DNA from 3 places in the Cellvibrio fontiphilus genome. Region 1 is predicted to be linked to each of the others. Evidence: predicted binding sites of a transcription regulator. Region 1 holds the regulator's gene; each other region holds the start of a gene.

What was found. Region 1 encodes sigma-54, which starts transcription at its own class of promoters, with help from an activator protein. Its sites were predicted from a motif close to TGGCACANNNNTTGCNNT; they were not measured.
Region 2: the regulator sigma-54 is predicted to act here: its motif matches at 1,653-1,670, upstream of flgB (flagellar basal body rod protein FlgB).
Region 3: the regulator sigma-54 is predicted to act here: its motif matches at 1,520-1,537, upstream of flgF (flagellar basal-body rod protein FlgF).

Annotation. Positions count from the first base shown of each region.
Region 1 covers NZ_JBHRTF010000004.1:847,586-854,079, forward strand. Annotated here, with positions in the region: gene ACFODX_RS12150 (HPr family phosphocarrier protein) at 1-200, opposite strand, end outside; gene rapZ (RNase adapter RapZ) at 204-1,073, opposite strand; gene ptsN (PTS IIA-like nitrogen regulatory protein PtsN) at 1,086-1,538, opposite strand; gene hpf (ribosome hibernation-promoting factor, HPF/YfiA family) at 1,605-1,895, opposite strand; gene ACFODX_RS12170 (RNA polymerase factor sigma-54) at 2,003-3,655, opposite strand; gene lptB (LPS export ABC transporter ATP-binding protein) at 3,808-4,533, opposite strand; gene lptA (lipopolysaccharide transport periplasmic protein LptA) at 4,537-5,094, opposite strand; gene lptC (LPS export ABC transporter periplasmic protein LptC) at 5,081-5,692, opposite strand; gene ACFODX_RS12190 (KdsC family phosphatase) at 5,694-6,233, opposite strand; gene ACFODX_RS12195 (KpsF/GutQ family sugar-phosphate isomerase) at 6,269-6,494, opposite strand, start outside.
Region 2 covers NZ_JBHRTF010000003.1:523,516-530,009, reverse strand. Annotated here, with positions in the region: gene ACFODX_RS07970 (flagellar hook assembly protein FlgD) at 1-632, opposite strand, end outside; gene flgC (flagellar basal body rod protein FlgC) at 644-1,093, opposite strand; gene flgB (flagellar basal body rod protein FlgB) at 1,163-1,564, opposite strand; gene ACFODX_RS07955 (CheR family methyltransferase) at 1,856-2,731, opposite strand; gene ACFODX_RS07950 (chemotaxis protein CheV) at 2,784-3,740, opposite strand; gene flgA (flagellar basal body P-ring formation chaperone FlgA) at 4,103-4,720, shown strand; gene flgM (flagellar biosynthesis anti-sigma factor FlgM) at 4,889-5,212, shown strand; gene ACFODX_RS07935 (flagella synthesis protein FlgN) at 5,299-5,775, shown strand; gene ACFODX_RS07930 (glycoside hydrolase family 53 protein) at 6,004-6,494, shown strand, end outside.
Region 3 covers NZ_JBHRTF010000003.1:531,282-537,775, forward strand. Annotated here, with positions in the region: gene ACFODX_RS07975 (flagellar hook-basal body complex protein) at 1-1,317, shown strand, start outside; gene flgF (flagellar basal-body rod protein FlgF) at 1,609-2,352, shown strand; gene flgG (flagellar basal-body rod protein FlgG) at 2,424-3,209, shown strand; gene flgH (flagellar basal body L-ring protein FlgH) at 3,283-3,924, shown strand; gene ACFODX_RS07995 (flagellar basal body P-ring protein FlgI) at 3,948-5,051, shown strand; gene flgJ (flagellar assembly peptidoglycan hydrolase FlgJ) at 5,052-6,245, shown strand; gene flgK (flagellar hook-associated protein FlgK) at 6,250-6,494, shown strand, end outside.

The sequences.
Region 1 (6,494 bases):
TCTATATTGACTTCTATACGGCTGCCACAACTTGCGGCGAGTAGCATTAGAGACATTACACTCTTTGCATCCGCCCAGATACCCTCACCCACACGCACCTGAATGCTCGCCTTGAATTGGTTTGCCAAAGTGGCAAACTTGGCTGCCGCACGTGCGTGTAAGCCACGCTTATTGATAATGTCGAGGGTTTCGATTGGCATGGTTTAATGCTTTTTGTGTTTGTTGATATCGCGATGGCGTACCTGCACATCGTTAAAACTTTGATCAAAGTGACGTTGTAATCGTTCCGCCAGATAAACCGAGCGATGTTGTCCTCCGGTACAGCCGACAGCGATGGTGATGTAACTGCGGTTGTTTGCTTGGTAGCGAGGTAGCCAGCGTGTCAGATAGTGCTCAATGTCCTCATACATCTCTTTGACAGTGATTTGTTCTTCCAAAAACTCAATAACATCCTGATCCTTACCAGTCAGTGGGCGCAGGTTGGGTTTCCAGTGAGGGTTTGGTAAACAGCGAGCATCAAACACCAAATCGGCGTTTACAGGAATGCCGTGTTTAAAACCAAAGGACTCGAACAGGATTGCCATGGTCGATTCACTGCGCCCAACAACACGCTCTTTCACTAAATCCCGCAATTCATGCAGGTTCAAATGGCTGGTATCGATTATTTGGTCAGCACAATCCCGGATTGGCTCCAATAAATGCTGCTCAGCCGTGATGGATTCCTCAAGGCTGGTGTGCTTATCCGAAAGTGGGTGTTTGCGCCGTGTTTCGCTAAAGCGTTGAATAAGTACTGCTGGCTGAGAATCCAGAAACAAGGTCCGAAAGGGCAAATGTGCCTCTTTCAGTGTACTGATCATTTGCGGAAATATATTCAGGTCTTGCCAGGCGTTGCGCACGTCAATGCCTATGGCAAAGCGCTGCTGGTCGTCCTTGTGGATTTGTATTTGGGCTACCAATGCTGGTAGCAGGCTAACGGGTAGGTTGTCGATGCAATTAAAACCAACATCTTCCAGCACATGCAGTGCGGTACTTTTTCCTGAGCCTGACAGCCCGCTTACTATCACAAGGTGCATGGCATAGACCTACTAGGGGGCGGCTATAGCTGCTTGAAAAAGTGCTGTATCGCTGTCCGCTGTGCGCAGGCGTTGGCGGTAGTCAGCGTTGTTGAGAGCTCCTGCCAGTGCTGCCAGGGTTTGTAGATGTTCATCATGAGCATCTTCGGGTACCAACATTGCAAACAGTATGTCAACCGGTTGTGAATCTATGGCATCAAAATCGATTGGATCTGCCAGTGTGAGCAGCGCGCCTATGGTGCTATTGCAATTTGCGATGCGACAGTGGGGTATGGCGATGCCGTGCCCTATGCCGGTAGAGCCAAGGCGCTCTCTGCCGATTAGCCGGCGGAAGAGTTCGTCTGCCTCAATACCCGGAACATCCTGAGCAATAGCGTTAGCTAACAACTCTAGGGCGCGTTTTTTACTGCCGCCCTCAACACCGCAAAGCGTGCGTCCAGGGGTAATAAGATTTTGAATTTGCATGGTAGGTGTGACTAAAAGATTCTATCAATAAGTACGCGGCGAGTCTGACGACCCGCCGCATGATGATTAACGATGGCTGCGCATCTTTTCTTTGTGCTTAATTAGCTGGCGATCCAGCTTATCTGCCAGGGCATCAATAGCTGCATAGAGATCATCATGGGTTGCATCTGCAAACAAGTCCTTACCACTTACATGGATAGTGGCCTCTGCTTTCTGAATAAGTTTATCAACGGAGAGGATCACATGGGTGCTGGTAATTCGATCATGGTGGTGACTTAGACGCTCAATTTTGCTGTTGACGTAGTCTTTTAGTGAATCGGTAACTTCCAAATGATGACCACTAATGTTTATTTGCATAGATACTTCCTCTCGATAGAAACAAAATGGTTGTGATCAGCACAACCTAACAGTTCATCCTTGATTTTCTTCCGAATTAGGTACTGCTTGCCAGTGACAATACTAAGTCAAATGGTCTTACGTTCGTTTGAAGGTGGAATGTTCAGCGATTCGCGATATTTTGCGATTGTGCGACGCGCCACCTGAATTCCCTGTTCCGCCAATAAGTCGGTAATTTTGCTATCGCTCAGGGGTTTTTTGGGGTTCTCAGCGCTAACCAGTTTTTTGATAATGGCGCGAATTGCTGTCGATGAGCACTCGCCTCCACTATCGGTACTGACGTGGCTGGAGAAAAAGTACTTAAGTTCAAATATACCTTGCGGTGTATGCATATATTTTTGGGTGGTCACACGAGAGATGGTGGACTCATGCATTTCCACTATCTCGGCAATGTCATGTAATACCAGCGGTTTCATTGCCTCCGGCCCGTAGTCTAGAAAGCCGCGTTGTTTTTCTACAATACAGCTCGCCACTTTTAATAGTGTCTCGTTACGGCTCTGTAAGCTTTTTAGAAACCAGCGAGCCTCCTGTAAATTGTCTTTGAGAAAGGTATTGTCGCTACTGGAGTCGGCTCGTTTTACCATTGAAGCATAGTTGGCATTGATGCGTAGGCGCGGTGCAATTTCTGGATTTAATTCCACTATCCAGCGACCATCGCGCTTCTCTACAAACACATCAGGAACAACATATTCAGTGTCGCCGCTGGCGATAATATCGCCCGGGCGGGGGTTAAGGCTCTGGATAAGGGCTATAGCTTGGCTAAGTTCAGCTTCTTTAAGCTTGGTGCGGCGCATCAGCTGACGATAATCGCGGCTGCCTAAAATAGGTAGATAGAGCTTGGCGATAAGTTTCGCGGAATCCAGATATGGCGTCTTGGTGTCAAACTGTTGCAGCTGTACCAGCAGGCATTCCGAAAGATTCTGGCTGCAGACACCGCAGGGATCAAACTGTTGTAAGCGGTGCTGTACCGCTACCACCTCATCCAACTCCAGATCTTCCAGATCGTTGCGCATTCCCTCAAATATTTCTTCAATGCTGATTGATAGCATGCCGCTGGGTTCTACGGCATCGATGATGGCCATTGCCAGCACCCTATCACGATCAGACATTGGGGTGAGGTTAAGTTGCCACATCAGGTGGTCATAAAGTGAGTCTGTTGCAGCGCGGCGGCTTTCAAAGTCACTGTCTTCATTGTCGAAGTTGTTTGAGCTTCCCGCTGCGGAGGTTTGGTAAACGTCATCCCAACTGGTATCTACTGGTAGATCGGAAGGAATGGAGTCGCTCCAATCGCCACTATCGGCACTAAAACTCTCGCTTTCCCCATAGACATCGCTATCGCTGAATGACTCCCCATCACTAAAGTTATCGCTCTCACCAAAACTCTCGGTGTCACTGTAACTAGGCTCGCTAAAGCTATCGCTGGTGGAAGAGGTGAAGCTGTCGCTACTGGAGTAATCATTACTCGTATCGGTGCCGGACTCGGCAGCAATTTCTTGTTGGCGGTTGTAATCGATTTGATCGTCAGCACTGCCTTCGTAATCACTGCTTTGGCTAGGGGAGTCAAAGCTCTCCTCCATTTCAAGCATAGGATTTGAATCAAGCGCCTCTTGGATCTCTTGCTGTAAATCCAGGGTTGAAAGCTGCAGGAGGCGAATTGCCTGCTGCAGTTGGGGGGTCATGGTCAGCTGTTGGCCGAGTTTAAGCTGGAGAGATTGTTTCATTGTTGTTGCAACAAACCCTTAAATAACACGGTATGGAAAACATCTGTTAAGTGGAGTTTAGTCAGGGTTTGCGCTTCAAGCAACATGCTTAAGCAAGCTTTATGCCTAGTAGACAAAGAATGTTGCTTGTCAAGTTGTTTCTGCTTTGTTCGTCAGAGGCGGAAGTGCTCGCCCAGATAGACTTCGCGAACCTTGCTGTTGCTCAGCACAGTATCAGCGCTGCCCTCTGCGATTATGTGCCCCTCGCTGACGATGTAGGCCGTTTCACAGATATCAAGGGTTTCGCGCACATTATGGTCGGTTATCAATACACCTATGCCGCGATCTTTAAGATGGCGAACAATTTCTTTAATGTCATTTACAGAAATGGGGTCCACACCGGCAAAGGGTTCATCCAGAAGAATAAACTTGGGGTCTGTGGCCAGTGCGCGTGCGATTTCTACGCGGCGACGTTCGCCCCCCGAGAGCGCCATACCCAAACTATCTCGGATGTGCGTGATATGAAATTCGCTCAAGAGTGCTTCAAGTTTTTCTGCACGCGCTTTTTGGTCCAAATCCTTGCGCGTTTCAAGTATCGCCATGATGTTGTCAGCGACAGTGAGTTTGCGAAAGATAGATGCTTCCTGGGGTAAGTAGCCAATACCAGCGCGTGCGCGTCCATGGATAGGTAGCTGGGTAATATCCCTGTCATCAATAAGCACGCTACCGTTGTCGGCAGGAACCAAGCCGGCAATCATGTAAAAGCAGGTTGTTTTACCAGCGCCATTTGGCCCTAACAAACCCACTATGTGACCGCTCTCGACAGTGATCGAAACATCGATAACTACTTTGCGTTTTTTGTAGCTTTTGGCGAGATGACGCGCGTGCAAACTTGGCATAGGTTAATTGCTGCCTGGAGTGAAAGAGGGAGCCTGTGAATCACTTGCGGAGCCAGATTTTGGGGGGATGACAATTTCAATCCGCTGACCTTCACCTGCGGTGTTGCCTTCGGCTTTCATGACTTCTTTAACCAAGTCATAGTTAATGTGTGGGCCGCTCATGACGGCGCCATTTTGCTCGACGGATGCATCTTCGACCAGAAGCAAGTGCTCATTGCTGGGTGTGTAAGTAATTTGTTTGGCCGCGGCGGTAACTATCCCCTGTGTTTCTTCAGGTTGTTGTTGGAATTTAGCCGGGTTACCTGTAGCAACCATTTTTTCAACGCCACCGTCAGCGTTGGTGTGAATGATGATTGAATCGGCTTTGATGGTGAGGGAGCCTTGGCGGATTTCTACTGAGCCGGTATAGGTGGCTACCCCATTTTTCTGGTCAACGGTTAGGTTGTCTGCGGAGCCACGGATGGTTTCGTTTTTGTCGCTGGGTAATGCCCAAGCTGCGCCAGCACTGAGTAAAACAGTGACCAGGCCAAGCAACCTGAAAGTGGATTTAACGTGGTTCATAAACAGCCTTGACTTGTGACTTTAATTGGAACTGACTGTTGGTAAAGTCAGCTTCCATGCCTTCGGCCGTCATCTGACCCTTGGCGCTGCGCATCTTAACAGCTTTGTCTGTGCGCGCGAATTGTGTCTTGGGTAGCAAATCCAGCTTGCTGGTAGATATGCGCACCAAGCCGTTGGATGACGTTTGTTGTTGAATTTCTACATCGTTCAGAAGTTGAATTAATTCACCATTCATTTGGCTTTTACCCTCCCTTGCATTGACTATCCAGGGTGCAGTTGGGTCTTCATCAAAAAACTCCATCGTAGGGCTTTCGATCATGGTGTAGTCATGTTCCGATGGGCTCTCTGTATCTTTTTGAAAATGAGTGATTTGCGGTGTGGTAAGGCGATAGCGCAGATTGCCTGAGGTGCCGTATTCGCGGGTTTCCACGCTGGTCATGTAATATTGTGGAAAGCCGCCGCTAGCATATGGGTCTGGTCTTGGGTCATCTTTATGACGCAGGGAAAATGCAAAGAAAAACACCAGCATAGCCATTGCAACTATCCATGGCACTGGAACCTGTTGGTGAATTTGCTGGATTCGATCGACTAGTCTCATCTTACGCAGAGGATCCGTGCAGGTAGGCGCCCAGCGCCTTATCGTATGTATTTTGTGCTTGCATAAGTAAGTCGCAGGCGGCTCGTACTGCCCCCTCTCCACCACGTTCACGACTTTGCCAGTGCGCGCGTTCTACGACACTGAAATGGGCATTGGCAACTGTAAGTGCAAGACCAATGCGAGTCATAACTGTCAGGTCTGGCCAGTCATCTCCCATGAATGCAATTTCATGCAATGCATAGCTGTGTTCCCGCAGGATTTCCTGCAGCGCTTCCCATTTGTCCTCGCGGCCCTGAACGAGAATATCAATCCCTAAGTCCCGCGCGCGCCGTGCCACTAAATCACTGGTGCGCCCAGTGATAATGCCAACTTTGACACCGGTTTTTTGCAGGGCTTTGATGCCCTGTCCATCGAGCGTATTAAATGCCTTGAACTCATCGCCGCTATTGTTGAAAAACAGCCGCCCGTCGGTCAGCACTCCATCCACATCCAATAGCAGGAGTTTGATTTGCGCAGCGCGCTCCCGTAGTTCAGCATTCATCTTTTTCGTTCCAGGTCCAATTATTGCTGCAGTTATCAAATGATACCGGCGCGTAGCAAATCATTAATTTTTACGACACCAACCAACTGTTTTTGTTCGTTGTGCACCAGTAGTACGTTTATCTTGGCTTCCTCCATAACCGCCAAGGCTTCTGCGGCGAGGGTATTGTCGCGCAGCATTTTGGGGGTCGTATTCATCAAGTCACCCACTTTGGCGCTGCGCACATCAATTCCCCGATCAATACTGCGGCGCAAGTCGCCA
Region 2 (6,494 bases), on a different contig from region 1:
CCATTCTCACCGATGGTTACGCTGTTGACGTTGGCACTCAATGAAGTATTTAGCGCTTCTGTTTTTCCATTTTGGCCAGCAGTAATTTCAAAACGATATTCACCCGCTGTTGCGGCATTCTCACCGGCTTCCCAATCAAGCAGCTCACCGTTTACTTCGATATTTTGGCCATCCCAACGAAACACGGTTTCACCTGCCGGGGCTTGACCCACAGGAATGGTTTGCACCAATGAACCTGTTTCATCGTAAATACTCATTTTTAGATCGGTGGTGGGGTAATCCAGATCCACACTGCCTGCCACTATTCCGCCAGTCACTAAAGTACTGGTGTCTGACTCAACCGTAACGCTACGACCAACGAGCGATGATGCCTGCAGCGCATTATTGGACATAAAACTGTTAAAGCTGGTGTTCAAACGCTCCAAACCTTCTACCGAGCTGAACTGCGCCAACTGCGCTACGAACTCACTATTGTCCTGTGGGCTTAGTGGGTTTTGATTATTCATCTGGGTAATCATCAATTCCAAAAACGCAGCCTGCCCCAATTCATTGGTGTTCTTTTTGGTGTCCTGTTTTTTAGTGATGCTGAGGTTATCAGTGACGCTATTTGTTGATGCGGCAGATACAGTCATGATTCAGCTCCCTATTGACCAAGTGTTAATACGCGTTGAACCATTTGTTTGGCTGAGTTCATCACTTCCACATTCATTTGAAAGGAGCGCGATGCAGCAATCATGTTGGCCATTTCTTCAACCGGGTTTACGTTGGGATAAAACACATAACCTTCCGCATCTGCTTTGGGGTGCCCGGGTTCATAGCGACGCTGCAGGGGCGCATCACTCTCGACAATTCCCATCACCTGAACACCGGCAGCTGCATCTACTTCGTTGTCGCTGTAGGCACCTTCGGACACACTGGCACGCATGGCTTCTTGCTGGATAGCCGCAAACACGGGTTGACGACTGCGATAAACCTCGTCAACACTGGAGCTTGCGGACTGGGCATTGGCCAAGTTGCTGGCGGTGGTATTCAAACGCAAACTTTGTGCGTTCATACCGGTGCCTGCGATGTCGAAAATATTTCCCAGAGCCATGTGGTTCACCTATTTATCTGTGCATTTTTGATGCAAAAAATCTTGTTACTCTGTGCCTGCCGAGTTGAATTACTCGCCACGAATTGCACTGCGCAAACCAGTAAATTTGCTATTTAAAAACTGAAAACTGGATTGGAAAGCCAAGGCATTTTTCATGTATTCCGCGTGCTCAATTTGATCCTCGACCGTGTTGCCATCGATAGAGGGTTGTTGCGGCGTGCGATACAGAGTGTCCGCTTCATCGCTGGCAAAACCGGCACCATCGATATGACCGGCTTGGGTTGTAGCCAAATTGAATCCACTGTTGCCATTCATTTTTTGATTCAGGGCCTGCTTGAAATCGATATCCTTGGCTTTGAAATTGGGGGTATCCACATTAGCCAGGTTATTGGCCAGCACCGCGGCTCGCTCGGAGCGAAAACGCAGAGCTGATTCATGTATGCCAAGGGCTTTTTCAAAGGAAATGGACATTTGTTTTCACCTGATACTGGTCTGCAACACTAAAAACACTTTCGCACTATCGGCAAAGAATGGCGGTATTGCGTTTGTTGTTAGTGTTAAAGCAACGGCTATGCCAAACCCCAAAATAAGTTTCAACCAATTGTTTTTAAAGGGTTTTTAAGAAGCTCGCCCACACCAGACGAAAAGCGGCAACACAAAAGCGGCAAAGCTTTACCGCTGGGGAATTGAGAAACGGCAAGCAATAAAAAACCGGGCTATAAACCCGGTTTTTTTACTGCTGCCTGGAGGGTATAAACCGCATTAAATAGCGCGATAAAGAATGCCAGGCTCGCAACGCACCATTTCAAATAGATCGGCGACACCAGCCAGCCCTTCAGAAGATCCAAGAAATAAAATACCGTTCGGTTTTAGTGAAGCATGAATTTTTTGCAGAATTTGACGTTTCAAATCGCCATTAAAATAAATCAGCACATTGCGACAAAACACTATGTCGAACTTACCCAAACCCACATAGGAATCCATTAAGTTCAGCGAACGAAATTCAATCCGCTCTTTGACAAACGGCTTTACCTTCCACATTGCAGGGTTGGGATTATCAAAAAATTGCGCCAATCGATCTGCCGTAAGCCCACGCATGACCGATAGCTTATCGTATTCCCCGCTGCGAGCTTGCTCCAGCACCGTGGAAGATAAATCGGTTGCCACAATTTGTACCGGGCGCGCCAGATTGCCCATATTTTGTCGCTTGAACTCTTCCACCATCATACTGATGGAGTAAGGCTCCTGCCCCGATGAACAAGCCGCAGACCAGATACGCACAGGGCCGAACATGCGGTTATTGCCGGCCATCAATTGGGGGAGCAATACGTTTTTAAGGTGATCGTAAGGATAAACATCGCGAAACCAGAAGGTTTCGTTAGTAGTCATAGAATCGATAACTTGATCTTTTAACTTTCGATTAAAACCCTGCTTCAAACTTTTTACCAACTCACCAAATGAGGCGATGTTGTTTTCTTCCAGAATCCGGCGGATTCGGTTTGTCACCAGGTACTGCTTGTTATCACCCAATGAAATGCCGCAGGCCTCCTCAAGAAACTGCCTGAACTGATCAAAATCAGCCGGATTGAGGTTATCGCCGCCTAGCGGTTTGGAAATTGGCGTTGGCTTATTACTCATAAACTCTCATTAAAAAAACATGTCGCCGCAAAATTGCAGCGACAATTTTAACTTAGCCCTGCTCGGGCGGAAGCAGGCTCTCACCGGTAATTGCCAATACGCGATCATTGACGCGCTTGGCTAACTCATCCGGGTGGAACTTAGCCAGGAAGTCATCAGCGCCTACTTTACGCACCATCGCTTCATTAAATACACCACTCAGTGAGGTGTGCAAAATAATATGGAGATTTTTAAGCTGCGGATGATTGCGAACCTCGGCCGTGAAGGTATAACCATCCATTTCCGGCATCTCAATATCGCAAATGATCATGATCAATTCCGAGTAAGGATCTTTACCCTCTTTCAAAAGATCGAGTAGGTAGTTGAAACCTTCGGCACCGTCTTTCTTCAGCGTGGTTTTAATACCCATCCCCTCAACAACACGCTGGATTTGTTTACGGGCGATAGTAGAGTCGTCAACGATTAGTACATGTTTTTGCACAACCCTGTCGGCAATTCCATCCTCAATAACACCGGCACTGACTTCTTCACGTGCAGGCGACACTTCAGCAAGGATTTTCTCCACGTCGATGATTTCCACCAATTGGCCATCAACCTGGGTAACCGCCGTCAAATAATGCTCTTTGCCCGCACCTTTGGGCGGCGGGTGAATATCGCCCCAATTCATATTCACAATTCGCTCAACTGAGCGAACCAAAAAGCCCTGGGCCGTGCGGTTGTATTCCGTGATGATCACAAAACAACTTTCAATATCAGGCAATTCACGCCGCCCTATCGCCAGGTTCATATCCATGATTGGCAAGGTGCCACCACGAATATGCGCAACGCCCCGCACCACAGAACTGCGGCCGGGAATTGCATTCAATTGCGGGCATTGAAGCACTTCTTTCACCTTGAACACATTTATACCGTACAGCTGTTGTCCACCCAGGCGAAACAACAAAAGCTCAAGACGATTTTGGCCAACCAGTTGCGTACGCTGATTGACACTATCCATTACCCCAGCCATGCAATTACCTCGTTATTTGTAAAAGTCAGCCTACTACGGACAAGTTGCGAATATATTTTCACCAGCAACGGCATAGTATTTGCTTTGAAGCACATAAGTAGCTTAGCGGCAAAAAAGTGTCAGACTTTAGACGTTATTCCGATTACTTGAATGACACTCGATTCTTATCCTTGAGGATAGGCCAAAATATGGAACTTCCTAGTTTTTGCAAAAATTTCTTCTGTAAATATCTAACGCATAGCCGCACAAACAGGGCATCTGCGCAAAAACTCGTGCGCTCATGTGCTCGCCTTACAAATTATCTGTGTGGCACCGGCATCCTCTTTGCCAGTTTTGATGCTTTTGCCCAGATTTATTCCCCATTGGCACTCAAGCAAGATGTTGCCAATTTTTTGGCGAGCCATTACAGCCAAGTAGAACATGAACGCCTGGACATAAAGGTTGGCAATCTGGATGCGCGCCTAAGGCTTGAGACCTGCCCCGACACCATCGTTTTTAACCTGCAAGATCCAAGCGGTTTGGGTGGAAACTTGAGCGTTCAAGCCAAATGCCCTGCGCCGGGAGGCTGGTCAGTCCACGTTCCCGCACAAGTGATGGTGTATCGTCAAATTCCCGTAGCAGCTCGCACCATTGCAAGAGGCGAGCGTGTGAGCGCCAGTCACCTGACCGACAACCTGGTTAATGTGAGCAGCATACGCCAAGGCTATGCCTTGAGCAGTGAGAACATTATTGGAAAAGAAGCCAAGCGCAATATCGCTCAGGGAGAAGCTTTTAAAACCAGCTCGCTTGATTCGCCCACGGCAATCAAACGCGGTGAGAGCGTCACCTTGCAAGCGCAAGCCGGGGCTATCAAGGTATTAAGTTCAGGTGTTGCCTTGGCTGATGGCCGGATTGGGCAAAAGATTCGTGTAAAAAATAGCTCATCAGAGCGCATAGTCACTGGCATTGTAGTGAATCAGGGACTTGTTGAGACACTTTGATTAACCCTGTAGGGAATATGAAAATGTTGCTAAAGTTATCGCGACCTTGGCCGATAAGACTATCAAGAGAACCGCTTAAACGGTCCTCCAAGTGTCACGACATAGCAACCGCGACGTTTAGATTAACAGCCAGCAGACAAGATGCCTGCAGGCTTAAAGGGGAAAAACATGATTCTTAATACTAACAACTCGCTTGATTCAGTCAGCGCCAAGGGCACTCGCAGCAAACCTGCGTCCAGCCCATCGGCAGAGGTTAAATCTGCCGAAAGCAAAAGCCCTCAAACTCCAAGCAGCAAATCAGCTGGAGATCAGGTGGTTTTGAGCCAAGAGGCGCAAACATTGGGCCGCTTACAAAGCAAAATCGATAGCGCACCGGACGTCAACCTGGACAAGGTTGCCGAAATCCGTCGCGCCATCGCTGAAGGGCGTTTTGAAATCAACGCCGACCGCATTGCGGAAAACATGCTCAACCAAAACGATCTACTTGGATAAACCGGCACAGGCCTTAAACCTCGCCTCCCCTGCGCGGTTTAAGGTTTTGTGCCAAATACAGCCAACAACGGCAAAAAGAGGTTGCTATGTCTCTTGATATAAACTTACTGCGCCAGATGCATGCGCAGGATTCATCTGCTATCCAACAACTCAAGCAATTGCTAATCGACGAACGCGAGCAACTTGCACAACGCAAACAAGACCAGCTTTCTACAATCGCAGAGCAAAAGACTATCCTGGTCGACCAGCTTAATCACAATAGTAAGCAGCGAACAGCTGTGCTAAATGCGCTTAACCTGCCAACCAACGCTCAAGGATGGGATCTATTCCTCCAGCGCAATACCGCGACCCTTCCTCTACGGGAAGACTGGCAGCGCCTTGTCGTTGAATTTGAGGAATGCCAGCAGTTAAATGACATTAACGGCAAACTCATCGCTCGCTCCCAGCAAACACTTAATCATTTACTCAACCTGTTACGCGGTAAGGTAGCTACTGCCTCTCTCTACACCGCCCAAGGGCTGAAAAGCGAGCAAACCTCCTCCTTCACCGTCGCTAAAGCCTGAAGTACCTCACTCCGTCCGCCTTTGTTCATTCAAGGGCACCTTTGCATTACCCCCTCTCTTCTCTACCGGCGCTTAACGCGCCGGGAAATAGCTATCACATAATTCTGTGTTGACAGCACAAGTATAATCATTAATATAAATCATATATATTAATGATCATGTCCGCAGCTTCAGCTGTTTTTTCAAATCAAACAGCCGTCAGACGCCTACCCATAATAGGAATAACAAATGAAGTATTTTCTCCTGATCTTTATTTGCATCATCAATAGCCCTGCCCTGGCCAAAAGTAATGAGCACCCTTTTTATCTGGGGGCTGACCTATCCTACGTGAACGAAATGGAAGATTGCGGGGCAAAATATTTTGATAAAAACAAACGTAAAGACCCTTTTGCGCTCTTCGCTGAAAAAGGTGCGAATTTAATCAGGGTTCGCCTATGGCACGACGCAGACTGGACCCAATATTCCGACTTGCCCGATGCCGCTAAAACGCTAAAACGCGCCAAAGATCAGGGAATGAAAACCCTGCTCGACTTTCATTATTCAGATACCTGGACCGATCCGGAAAAACAATTTGTCCCTAAGGCCTGGGCCAATATCAATAATGATGATGAATTAGCTCAAGTACTTTACGACTACACTTTCGCAACCCTCGCAACATTGGATACACAAAATCTGTTACCCGATTTGGTTCAAGTCGGCAATGAAACCAATATCGAAAT
Region 3 (6,494 bases), on a different contig from region 1:
ACCGCGAATACAACCGCGACTCTATTCGCCACAGACCCTGCTGCACTGCCGACCCCCAAGGTGTTTACCAATGACGGCACTTTCCGCTTAAACGGCGTCAATTTAACTTCCACCGGCGTACCTGATATGACCGCCTTGCGCGATGAAATCAATGCGCTGAGTTCCTCCACACTTTTTGGTATTAGTGCCTCATTGGATGATCTCGGTAATTTAGTGGTTGAGTCAGCTACTGGCCGTGACCTTGAGTTTGCGTTTGACGGAACAGGTGGTGTTGCAGAGGTTCAAGGTAGCAATGGTGTGGCGCAGATTGTGGATAACGATGATGACGCTATCCGTATTGGTGGTGAGGTAACTGTCACCCTCCAGGAAGGTTATTCAATTGTGAGCAGTGCCCCGACTGTACCGGTGTATGGTGGCAGCATGTTTGGCTCCATCAACGTTCCGAACTTTTTTACCCCTGTGCCTATTAATGCGTTTGATCCGCAGGATCAAAAAACATTTAACCATGCAACTTCCACAACGGTGTATGACAGCTTGGGTAACGCCCATGTGATGCGTCAATACTTTGTAAAACAACCATACGATCCTGCTGATCCAATGACATCGCCCAACCATTGGAAAATGTATGTGCAAATCGATGGTCAAAATGTGGGCGATCCGGATCCGACATTACCATCACCACAAAACACTGAAGCCACTATGGCTGAGTTCAATGTGCATTTCACGCCAGATGGAACCATCGACCCGTTTAGAACCGATGCCATGTTGATTTCCAACTGGACCCCCATTGGCGAGGATGGTTTACCTATCGGCGGCCTTGGGCCATTGAATGTGTTGCAAGGCGGTACCATCCCGGTGGCTGAGCCGCCCGCTAGCTCTAACTTTGAGATTGATCTTGCGGGTAGCACCCAATTTGGCAGTGTATTTGCGGTAGAAGAGTTGGATCAAAATGGTTATGCCACCGGTCGACTGGCGGGCTTGGACATCAGCAATACCGGCGTGGTATTCGCGCGCTTTACCAATGGTGAGGCCCAGGTGTTAGGGCAGGTGGCCTTGGCTAACTTCAGCAGTGTTGAAGGGCTGAAACCAGTGGGCGATACCATGTGGGCCCAGACTTTTGAAACCGGTGAGGCGATTATCGGTGCGCCGGGTTCAGCCCAGCTAGGTAATATCACCGCCGGTGCAGTGGAAGAATCCAATGTGGATTTGTCTGAGCAGCTGGTGAATTTGATTATTGCCCAGCGCAACTATCAAGCGAATGCAAAAACCATCGAAACGGCGAATGCCACAACCCAAACCATTATTAATTTGAGATAGACCGCGTAAATGACAGGGCGCGTAAATAGTAGGGCGCAATAAATCGCGCCCAACATCGTGCAACGCATATCACAATCCATTGGCGGCAAAGAGCGGAAGTTCTTTGCCGCTTTTTATATTGTTATCTGTCTGTGTGGCTGTAATTAAATGTGCCTCCACAAAATATCCCTTTATATCAACAGCTTAAGGTCTGATAACAACTTGGCACCGCTCTTGCAAAATTCCTGATAACGATCAAACCGCCAAAAAACCAACGTTTGTTTTTTTGGCTGTGAACCGAGGAGTTGCAAGGTGGACAAAGCCCTTTTTATCGCCATGACCGGTGCCAAGCACAATATGCTGGCACAGGCTAACCGCGCCAATAATCTGGCAAACGTAAGTACCACAGGTTTTCGTGCGGATTTCGAACAATCCCGCAGCATGGGTGTTTATTACGGTGATGGTCTGCCTACGCGCGCCTATGCGATGACCGAGTCGCCGCGCGCGGATTTCACTTCCGGCCCAATGATTGAAACCAATAATCCACTCGATGCCGCGATCCAAGGTAACGGTTTTTTTGTGGTGCAAGCTCCCGATGGCACCGAGGCCTATACCCGCGCCGGCAATTTTGCGGTTGATGCAGCAGGTGTATTGCGCACCGCCAACGGTCTAACCGTGTTGGGTGATGGTGGGCCCATCAATATTCCCGAAAATGAAAAAGTACAAATTGGTTCTGATGGAACCATTTCCATTATTGGTCAGGGGCAGGGCCCGGAAGCCATGGTGGAGGTAGGGCGCGTGCGTCTGGTGAATCCGGATATTCAATTGCTGGAAAAAGGCGATGACGGTTTATTTCGCCAACGCGATGGATTAAACGCTTTGCCGGCCGCCGAAGTCACTTTGCGCAGCGGCATGTTGGAAGGCAGCAACGTTAATCCGATTGATGAATTCACACAAATCATGAGCCTTGCGCGCCAATATGAAATGCAAGTGAAGTTAATGAAAACCGCGGATGAAAATTCGGCGGCATCTACCCAATTATTGCAAATGTCGTAATTTTTAAACGCGCTGATTTTTTATTTAACGCATGCCAATTAAATCCTGCCAGTTAAGCAGAGGAAAACATCATGATTACCGCGCTCTATGTCAGTAAAACCGGTTTGTCGGCGCAGGATCGTCAGCTAACAACAATTTCCAATAACCTCGCTAATACCAGCACCATTGGTTTTAAACGGGATCGCGCAGTGTTTGAGGACTTGCTTTACCAAAACCAGCGTCAGCCCGGCGCACAACAAACCCAGGAAACTGAATTGCCCTCAGGCTTGCAACTGGGTGCCGGTGTGCGAGTAGTTGCTACGCAAAAAGAATTTACCCAAGGTTCACTGCAAGTGACTGAACAATCACTCGATGTAGCCATTGATGGTCACGGATTTTTACAAGTGTTACAGCCTGATGGAACTATCGCTTACACCCGCAATGGCCAGTTGCAAATTAATGGCGAAGGCCAATTGGTAAATGCCGATGGTTTTTTATTGGAGCCGGCGATTATTGTTCCTGAAGGTGCAACGCGAATCACGATTGGCACTACAGGTACTGTTAATGCCTACACGCCCGGCGAAGTTGAGCCGCAACAATTGGGCGATATTACCTTGGTGGATTTTATCAACCATTCAGGCCTTCAACCTATTGGTGGCAATTTGTATGTGGAGACAGTAGCCAGTGGCGCACCGGTACAGGGAACTCCTGGTGAAAATGGTTTGGGTGTGCTCAAGCAAGGCATGTTGGAAAATTCCAACGTGGATATTGTGGAAGAAATGGTCAACATGATCACCACTCAACGCGCCTATGAAATGAATTCAAAAGTCGTGTCTTCCGCTGATCAAATGTTGCAATACATTACGCAAAATCTTTGATGAGTAAAACACCATGACTGCATCACTTACTCAATTGCTTCGCCGTTCCAGTGTATTCATCGCTGTTGCAGCAATGTTTATGTCTGGTTGTGCGACCAATAAAAAGCCTTTGCCCGATGACCCGGCCTATGCGCCCACCATCGCTGCGAATATGCCGGTGCCGCATCGCACCGAGGGCGCCTTGTATCAGGATGCTTATGGTCTGAGTTTGTTTGGTGATCGCAAAGCCCATTTTGTGGGTGATGTTATTACCGTAACACTCAGCGAGCGCACCGTTTCACGTAAATCTTCCGGTGTGAATACCAACAAAAATAGTGGCGTTGATTTTAATGCTGGCCCGCTCTTGGGTGTGAATCCGACTATTAAAGGCAATGAACTCACCACCACACTGGAGCAATCCAGAACCTTTAATGGCGGTGCTGATGCCGATCAAAGCAATAGTTTGCAAGGCAACATTACTGTAACGGTTGCCGAAATTTTACCTAACGGCAATTTGGTGGTGCGTGGGGAAAAATGGATCACGCTGAATCGCGGCGATGAATTTATCCGCATCAGCGGTATTGTTCGCCCGGATGATATAGAGCCAAACAACACGGTTGTTTCCACCCGTTTAGCCAACGCAAAAATTTCTTACAGCGGAACTGGCGACTTGGCCAACAGTAGTTCGATGGGCTGGTTATCACGCTTTTTTAACAGTGATTTGTGGCCACTGTAATGGTTTCTTCTGAGGTATTGCGAATGCGTAACTTAATAAAATTTACCCTGGTGCTGCTGTTGTGTTCAGTAGCCAGTGCGCAGGCCGAGCGTATTAAAGATATCGCCAGTGTTGCCGGTGTGCGTGCTAACCAACTAGTGGGTTACGGTTTGGTGGTGGGCTTGGATGGCACCGGCGACCAAACGACACAATCGCCATTTACCACCCAATCGTTTAACAGCATGCTCAAGCAATTTGGCATTACGGTGCCGGAAGGCGCACGTATGCAAATGAAAAATGTTGCTGCGGTAATGATTCAAGCCGAGCTGCCTGCTTTCGCCAAACCTGGTCAAACCATTGACGTGACTGTGTCATCCATCAGCAATGCAAAAAGTTTACGCGGCGGCAGTTTATTGTTGACACCGCTCAAAGGGTTGGACGGAAAAGTGTACGCCATCGCTCAGGGTAATCTGGTAGTGGGTGGTTTAAGCGCATCGGGTAATGACGGTTCAAAAATTACTGTCAACGTGCCCAGTGCCGGCCGTATTCCCAGTGGCGCCATGGTGGAAAGAACCGTGGAAACCAATTTTGCCGGTGGCCAACCAATTGTTTTTAATTTGCATCGCGCCGATTTCACCACCGCTAATGCGTTGGCAAAAAGTATTAACGACATGTTGGGCCCAGATGTCGCTCGCCCTTTGGATGCGGTTTCCATCATGGTGAATTCTCCGGTTAACCCAGCGCAGCGCGTAGATTTTATTGCGATGCTGGAAAACTTGGATGTGAAGATGGGTGAAGAAGTGGCGAAAGTTATTATCAATTCACGCACCGGCACTATCGTTGTTGGAAAAAATGTTCGTGTATCACCGGTGGCAGTTACTCACGGCAGCCTTACCGTATCTGTTGCAGAAAGCCTGACGGTGAGCCAACCCAATGCACTGGCTGGAGGGACTACCGTAGTAGTGCCGAGCAGTAATGTGCAGGCCGATGAAGAAACTAACCCCATGTTTAAATTTGCACCGGGTGCCAACCTGGATGACATAGTGCGCTCGGTTAATAACGTGGGCGCATCACCCAGTGATTTGATGGCAATTCTGGAGGCGCTTAAACAATCCGGTGCGCTTAAAGCTGAATTAGTGGTGATTTAAATGTTACCTATAGATACCGGCGTAAAAGTCCCGCAGGTGCAAGATAATTATCTTGACCCCAATTCATTGAATTCCATCAAAGCGATGGGGCGTGACAGGGACCCTCAGGCAATTAAAGAAGTTGCCAAAAAGTTTGAGGGTTTGCTGGTACAACAAATGCTGAAATCCATGCGCGAGGCGAACGATGTGTTCGCTGAAGGCAATTTTATGGACAGCCAAACCACTCGCTTCCATCGCGATATGTTGGATCAGCAAATGGTAATTAATTTAACCAGCGGAAAAGGTATTGGCCTTGCGGATCATTTTTATCACCAAATGATGCAAAACCACGGCGGCGGTATGCGCGCTGAAAATAACGAGCAAAATAATACCGACTTGGGTATCGCCGATCTACCCGCGCGCGCGGTGACAGCTAAAGATGCAGACACATCAATAATAGCGGCAAGTGACAATAGCATTGATGATTTGAATACATGGATTGATGACTTTGTGCGCATGAGCCACAACGCGCAGGTGGTTGGTGCTGACAGCGCCGACTCACAACAGCCGCCCCTTACCGCCGTTAACTACGCATTAATTCCACAGCTGTTGAGTAAAACGCCTGTTGTAAATCAGGTTGCAGGTAAAAAAGCCAGTGTCAGCACTACACAAGAAAACTTCGTGATGATGTTAAAACCTCACGCTGAAAAAGCAGCCGCTGAATTAAACATCAACCCGGATGTATTAATCGCCCAAGTGGCGCTGGAAACGGGTTGGGGAAAACACGTTATCCATGATCGCAACGGCAACAACAGTTTTAATTTGTTCAATATCAAAGCCGGTGTCCAGTGGCAGGGCGACAAGGTGAATGTAAATACCCTTGAGTATCGCAACGGTATTGCTGCACAAGAAAAGTCAGACTTCCGTAAATACCAAAGTTATGCGGATAGTTTTTCTGATTATGTGCGTTTAATGAAAAACAATTCACGCTATGAAAAAGCCTTGGCCGCTGGTGGCAATTCATCGGCTTATGCTGAAGCACTACAGTCAGCCGGTTATGCGACAGACCCGGAATACGCACAAAAGATAAAACGTTTATTAAACACTGATGCGATTAAATCATTAGCGGCGGCAGAGACGATGAAAACCCTGCAGGCCGGTGTTCAGTCAGTGATCTCGCTAGCGACCAATTCCAGTCGCCAGATAGTGGAGTAACATCATGTCCGGCATTCTCTCTAACGCTGTATCCGGTTTGCAGGCTAGTCAAAATGCCCTGCGCACGGCAGGGCACAATATTTCCAATGCCAATACTCAGGGTTACTCACGCCAGGAAGTCAATTATGTAACGCGCCCTGAACAGTATGTAGGCAGCGCTGGCTTTATCGGCTCGGGCGTGAATACTGCTTCTATTGAGCGAGTGGTCAATGAGTTTGTTACTAACCAATTACGCTTGGATACTGCTAC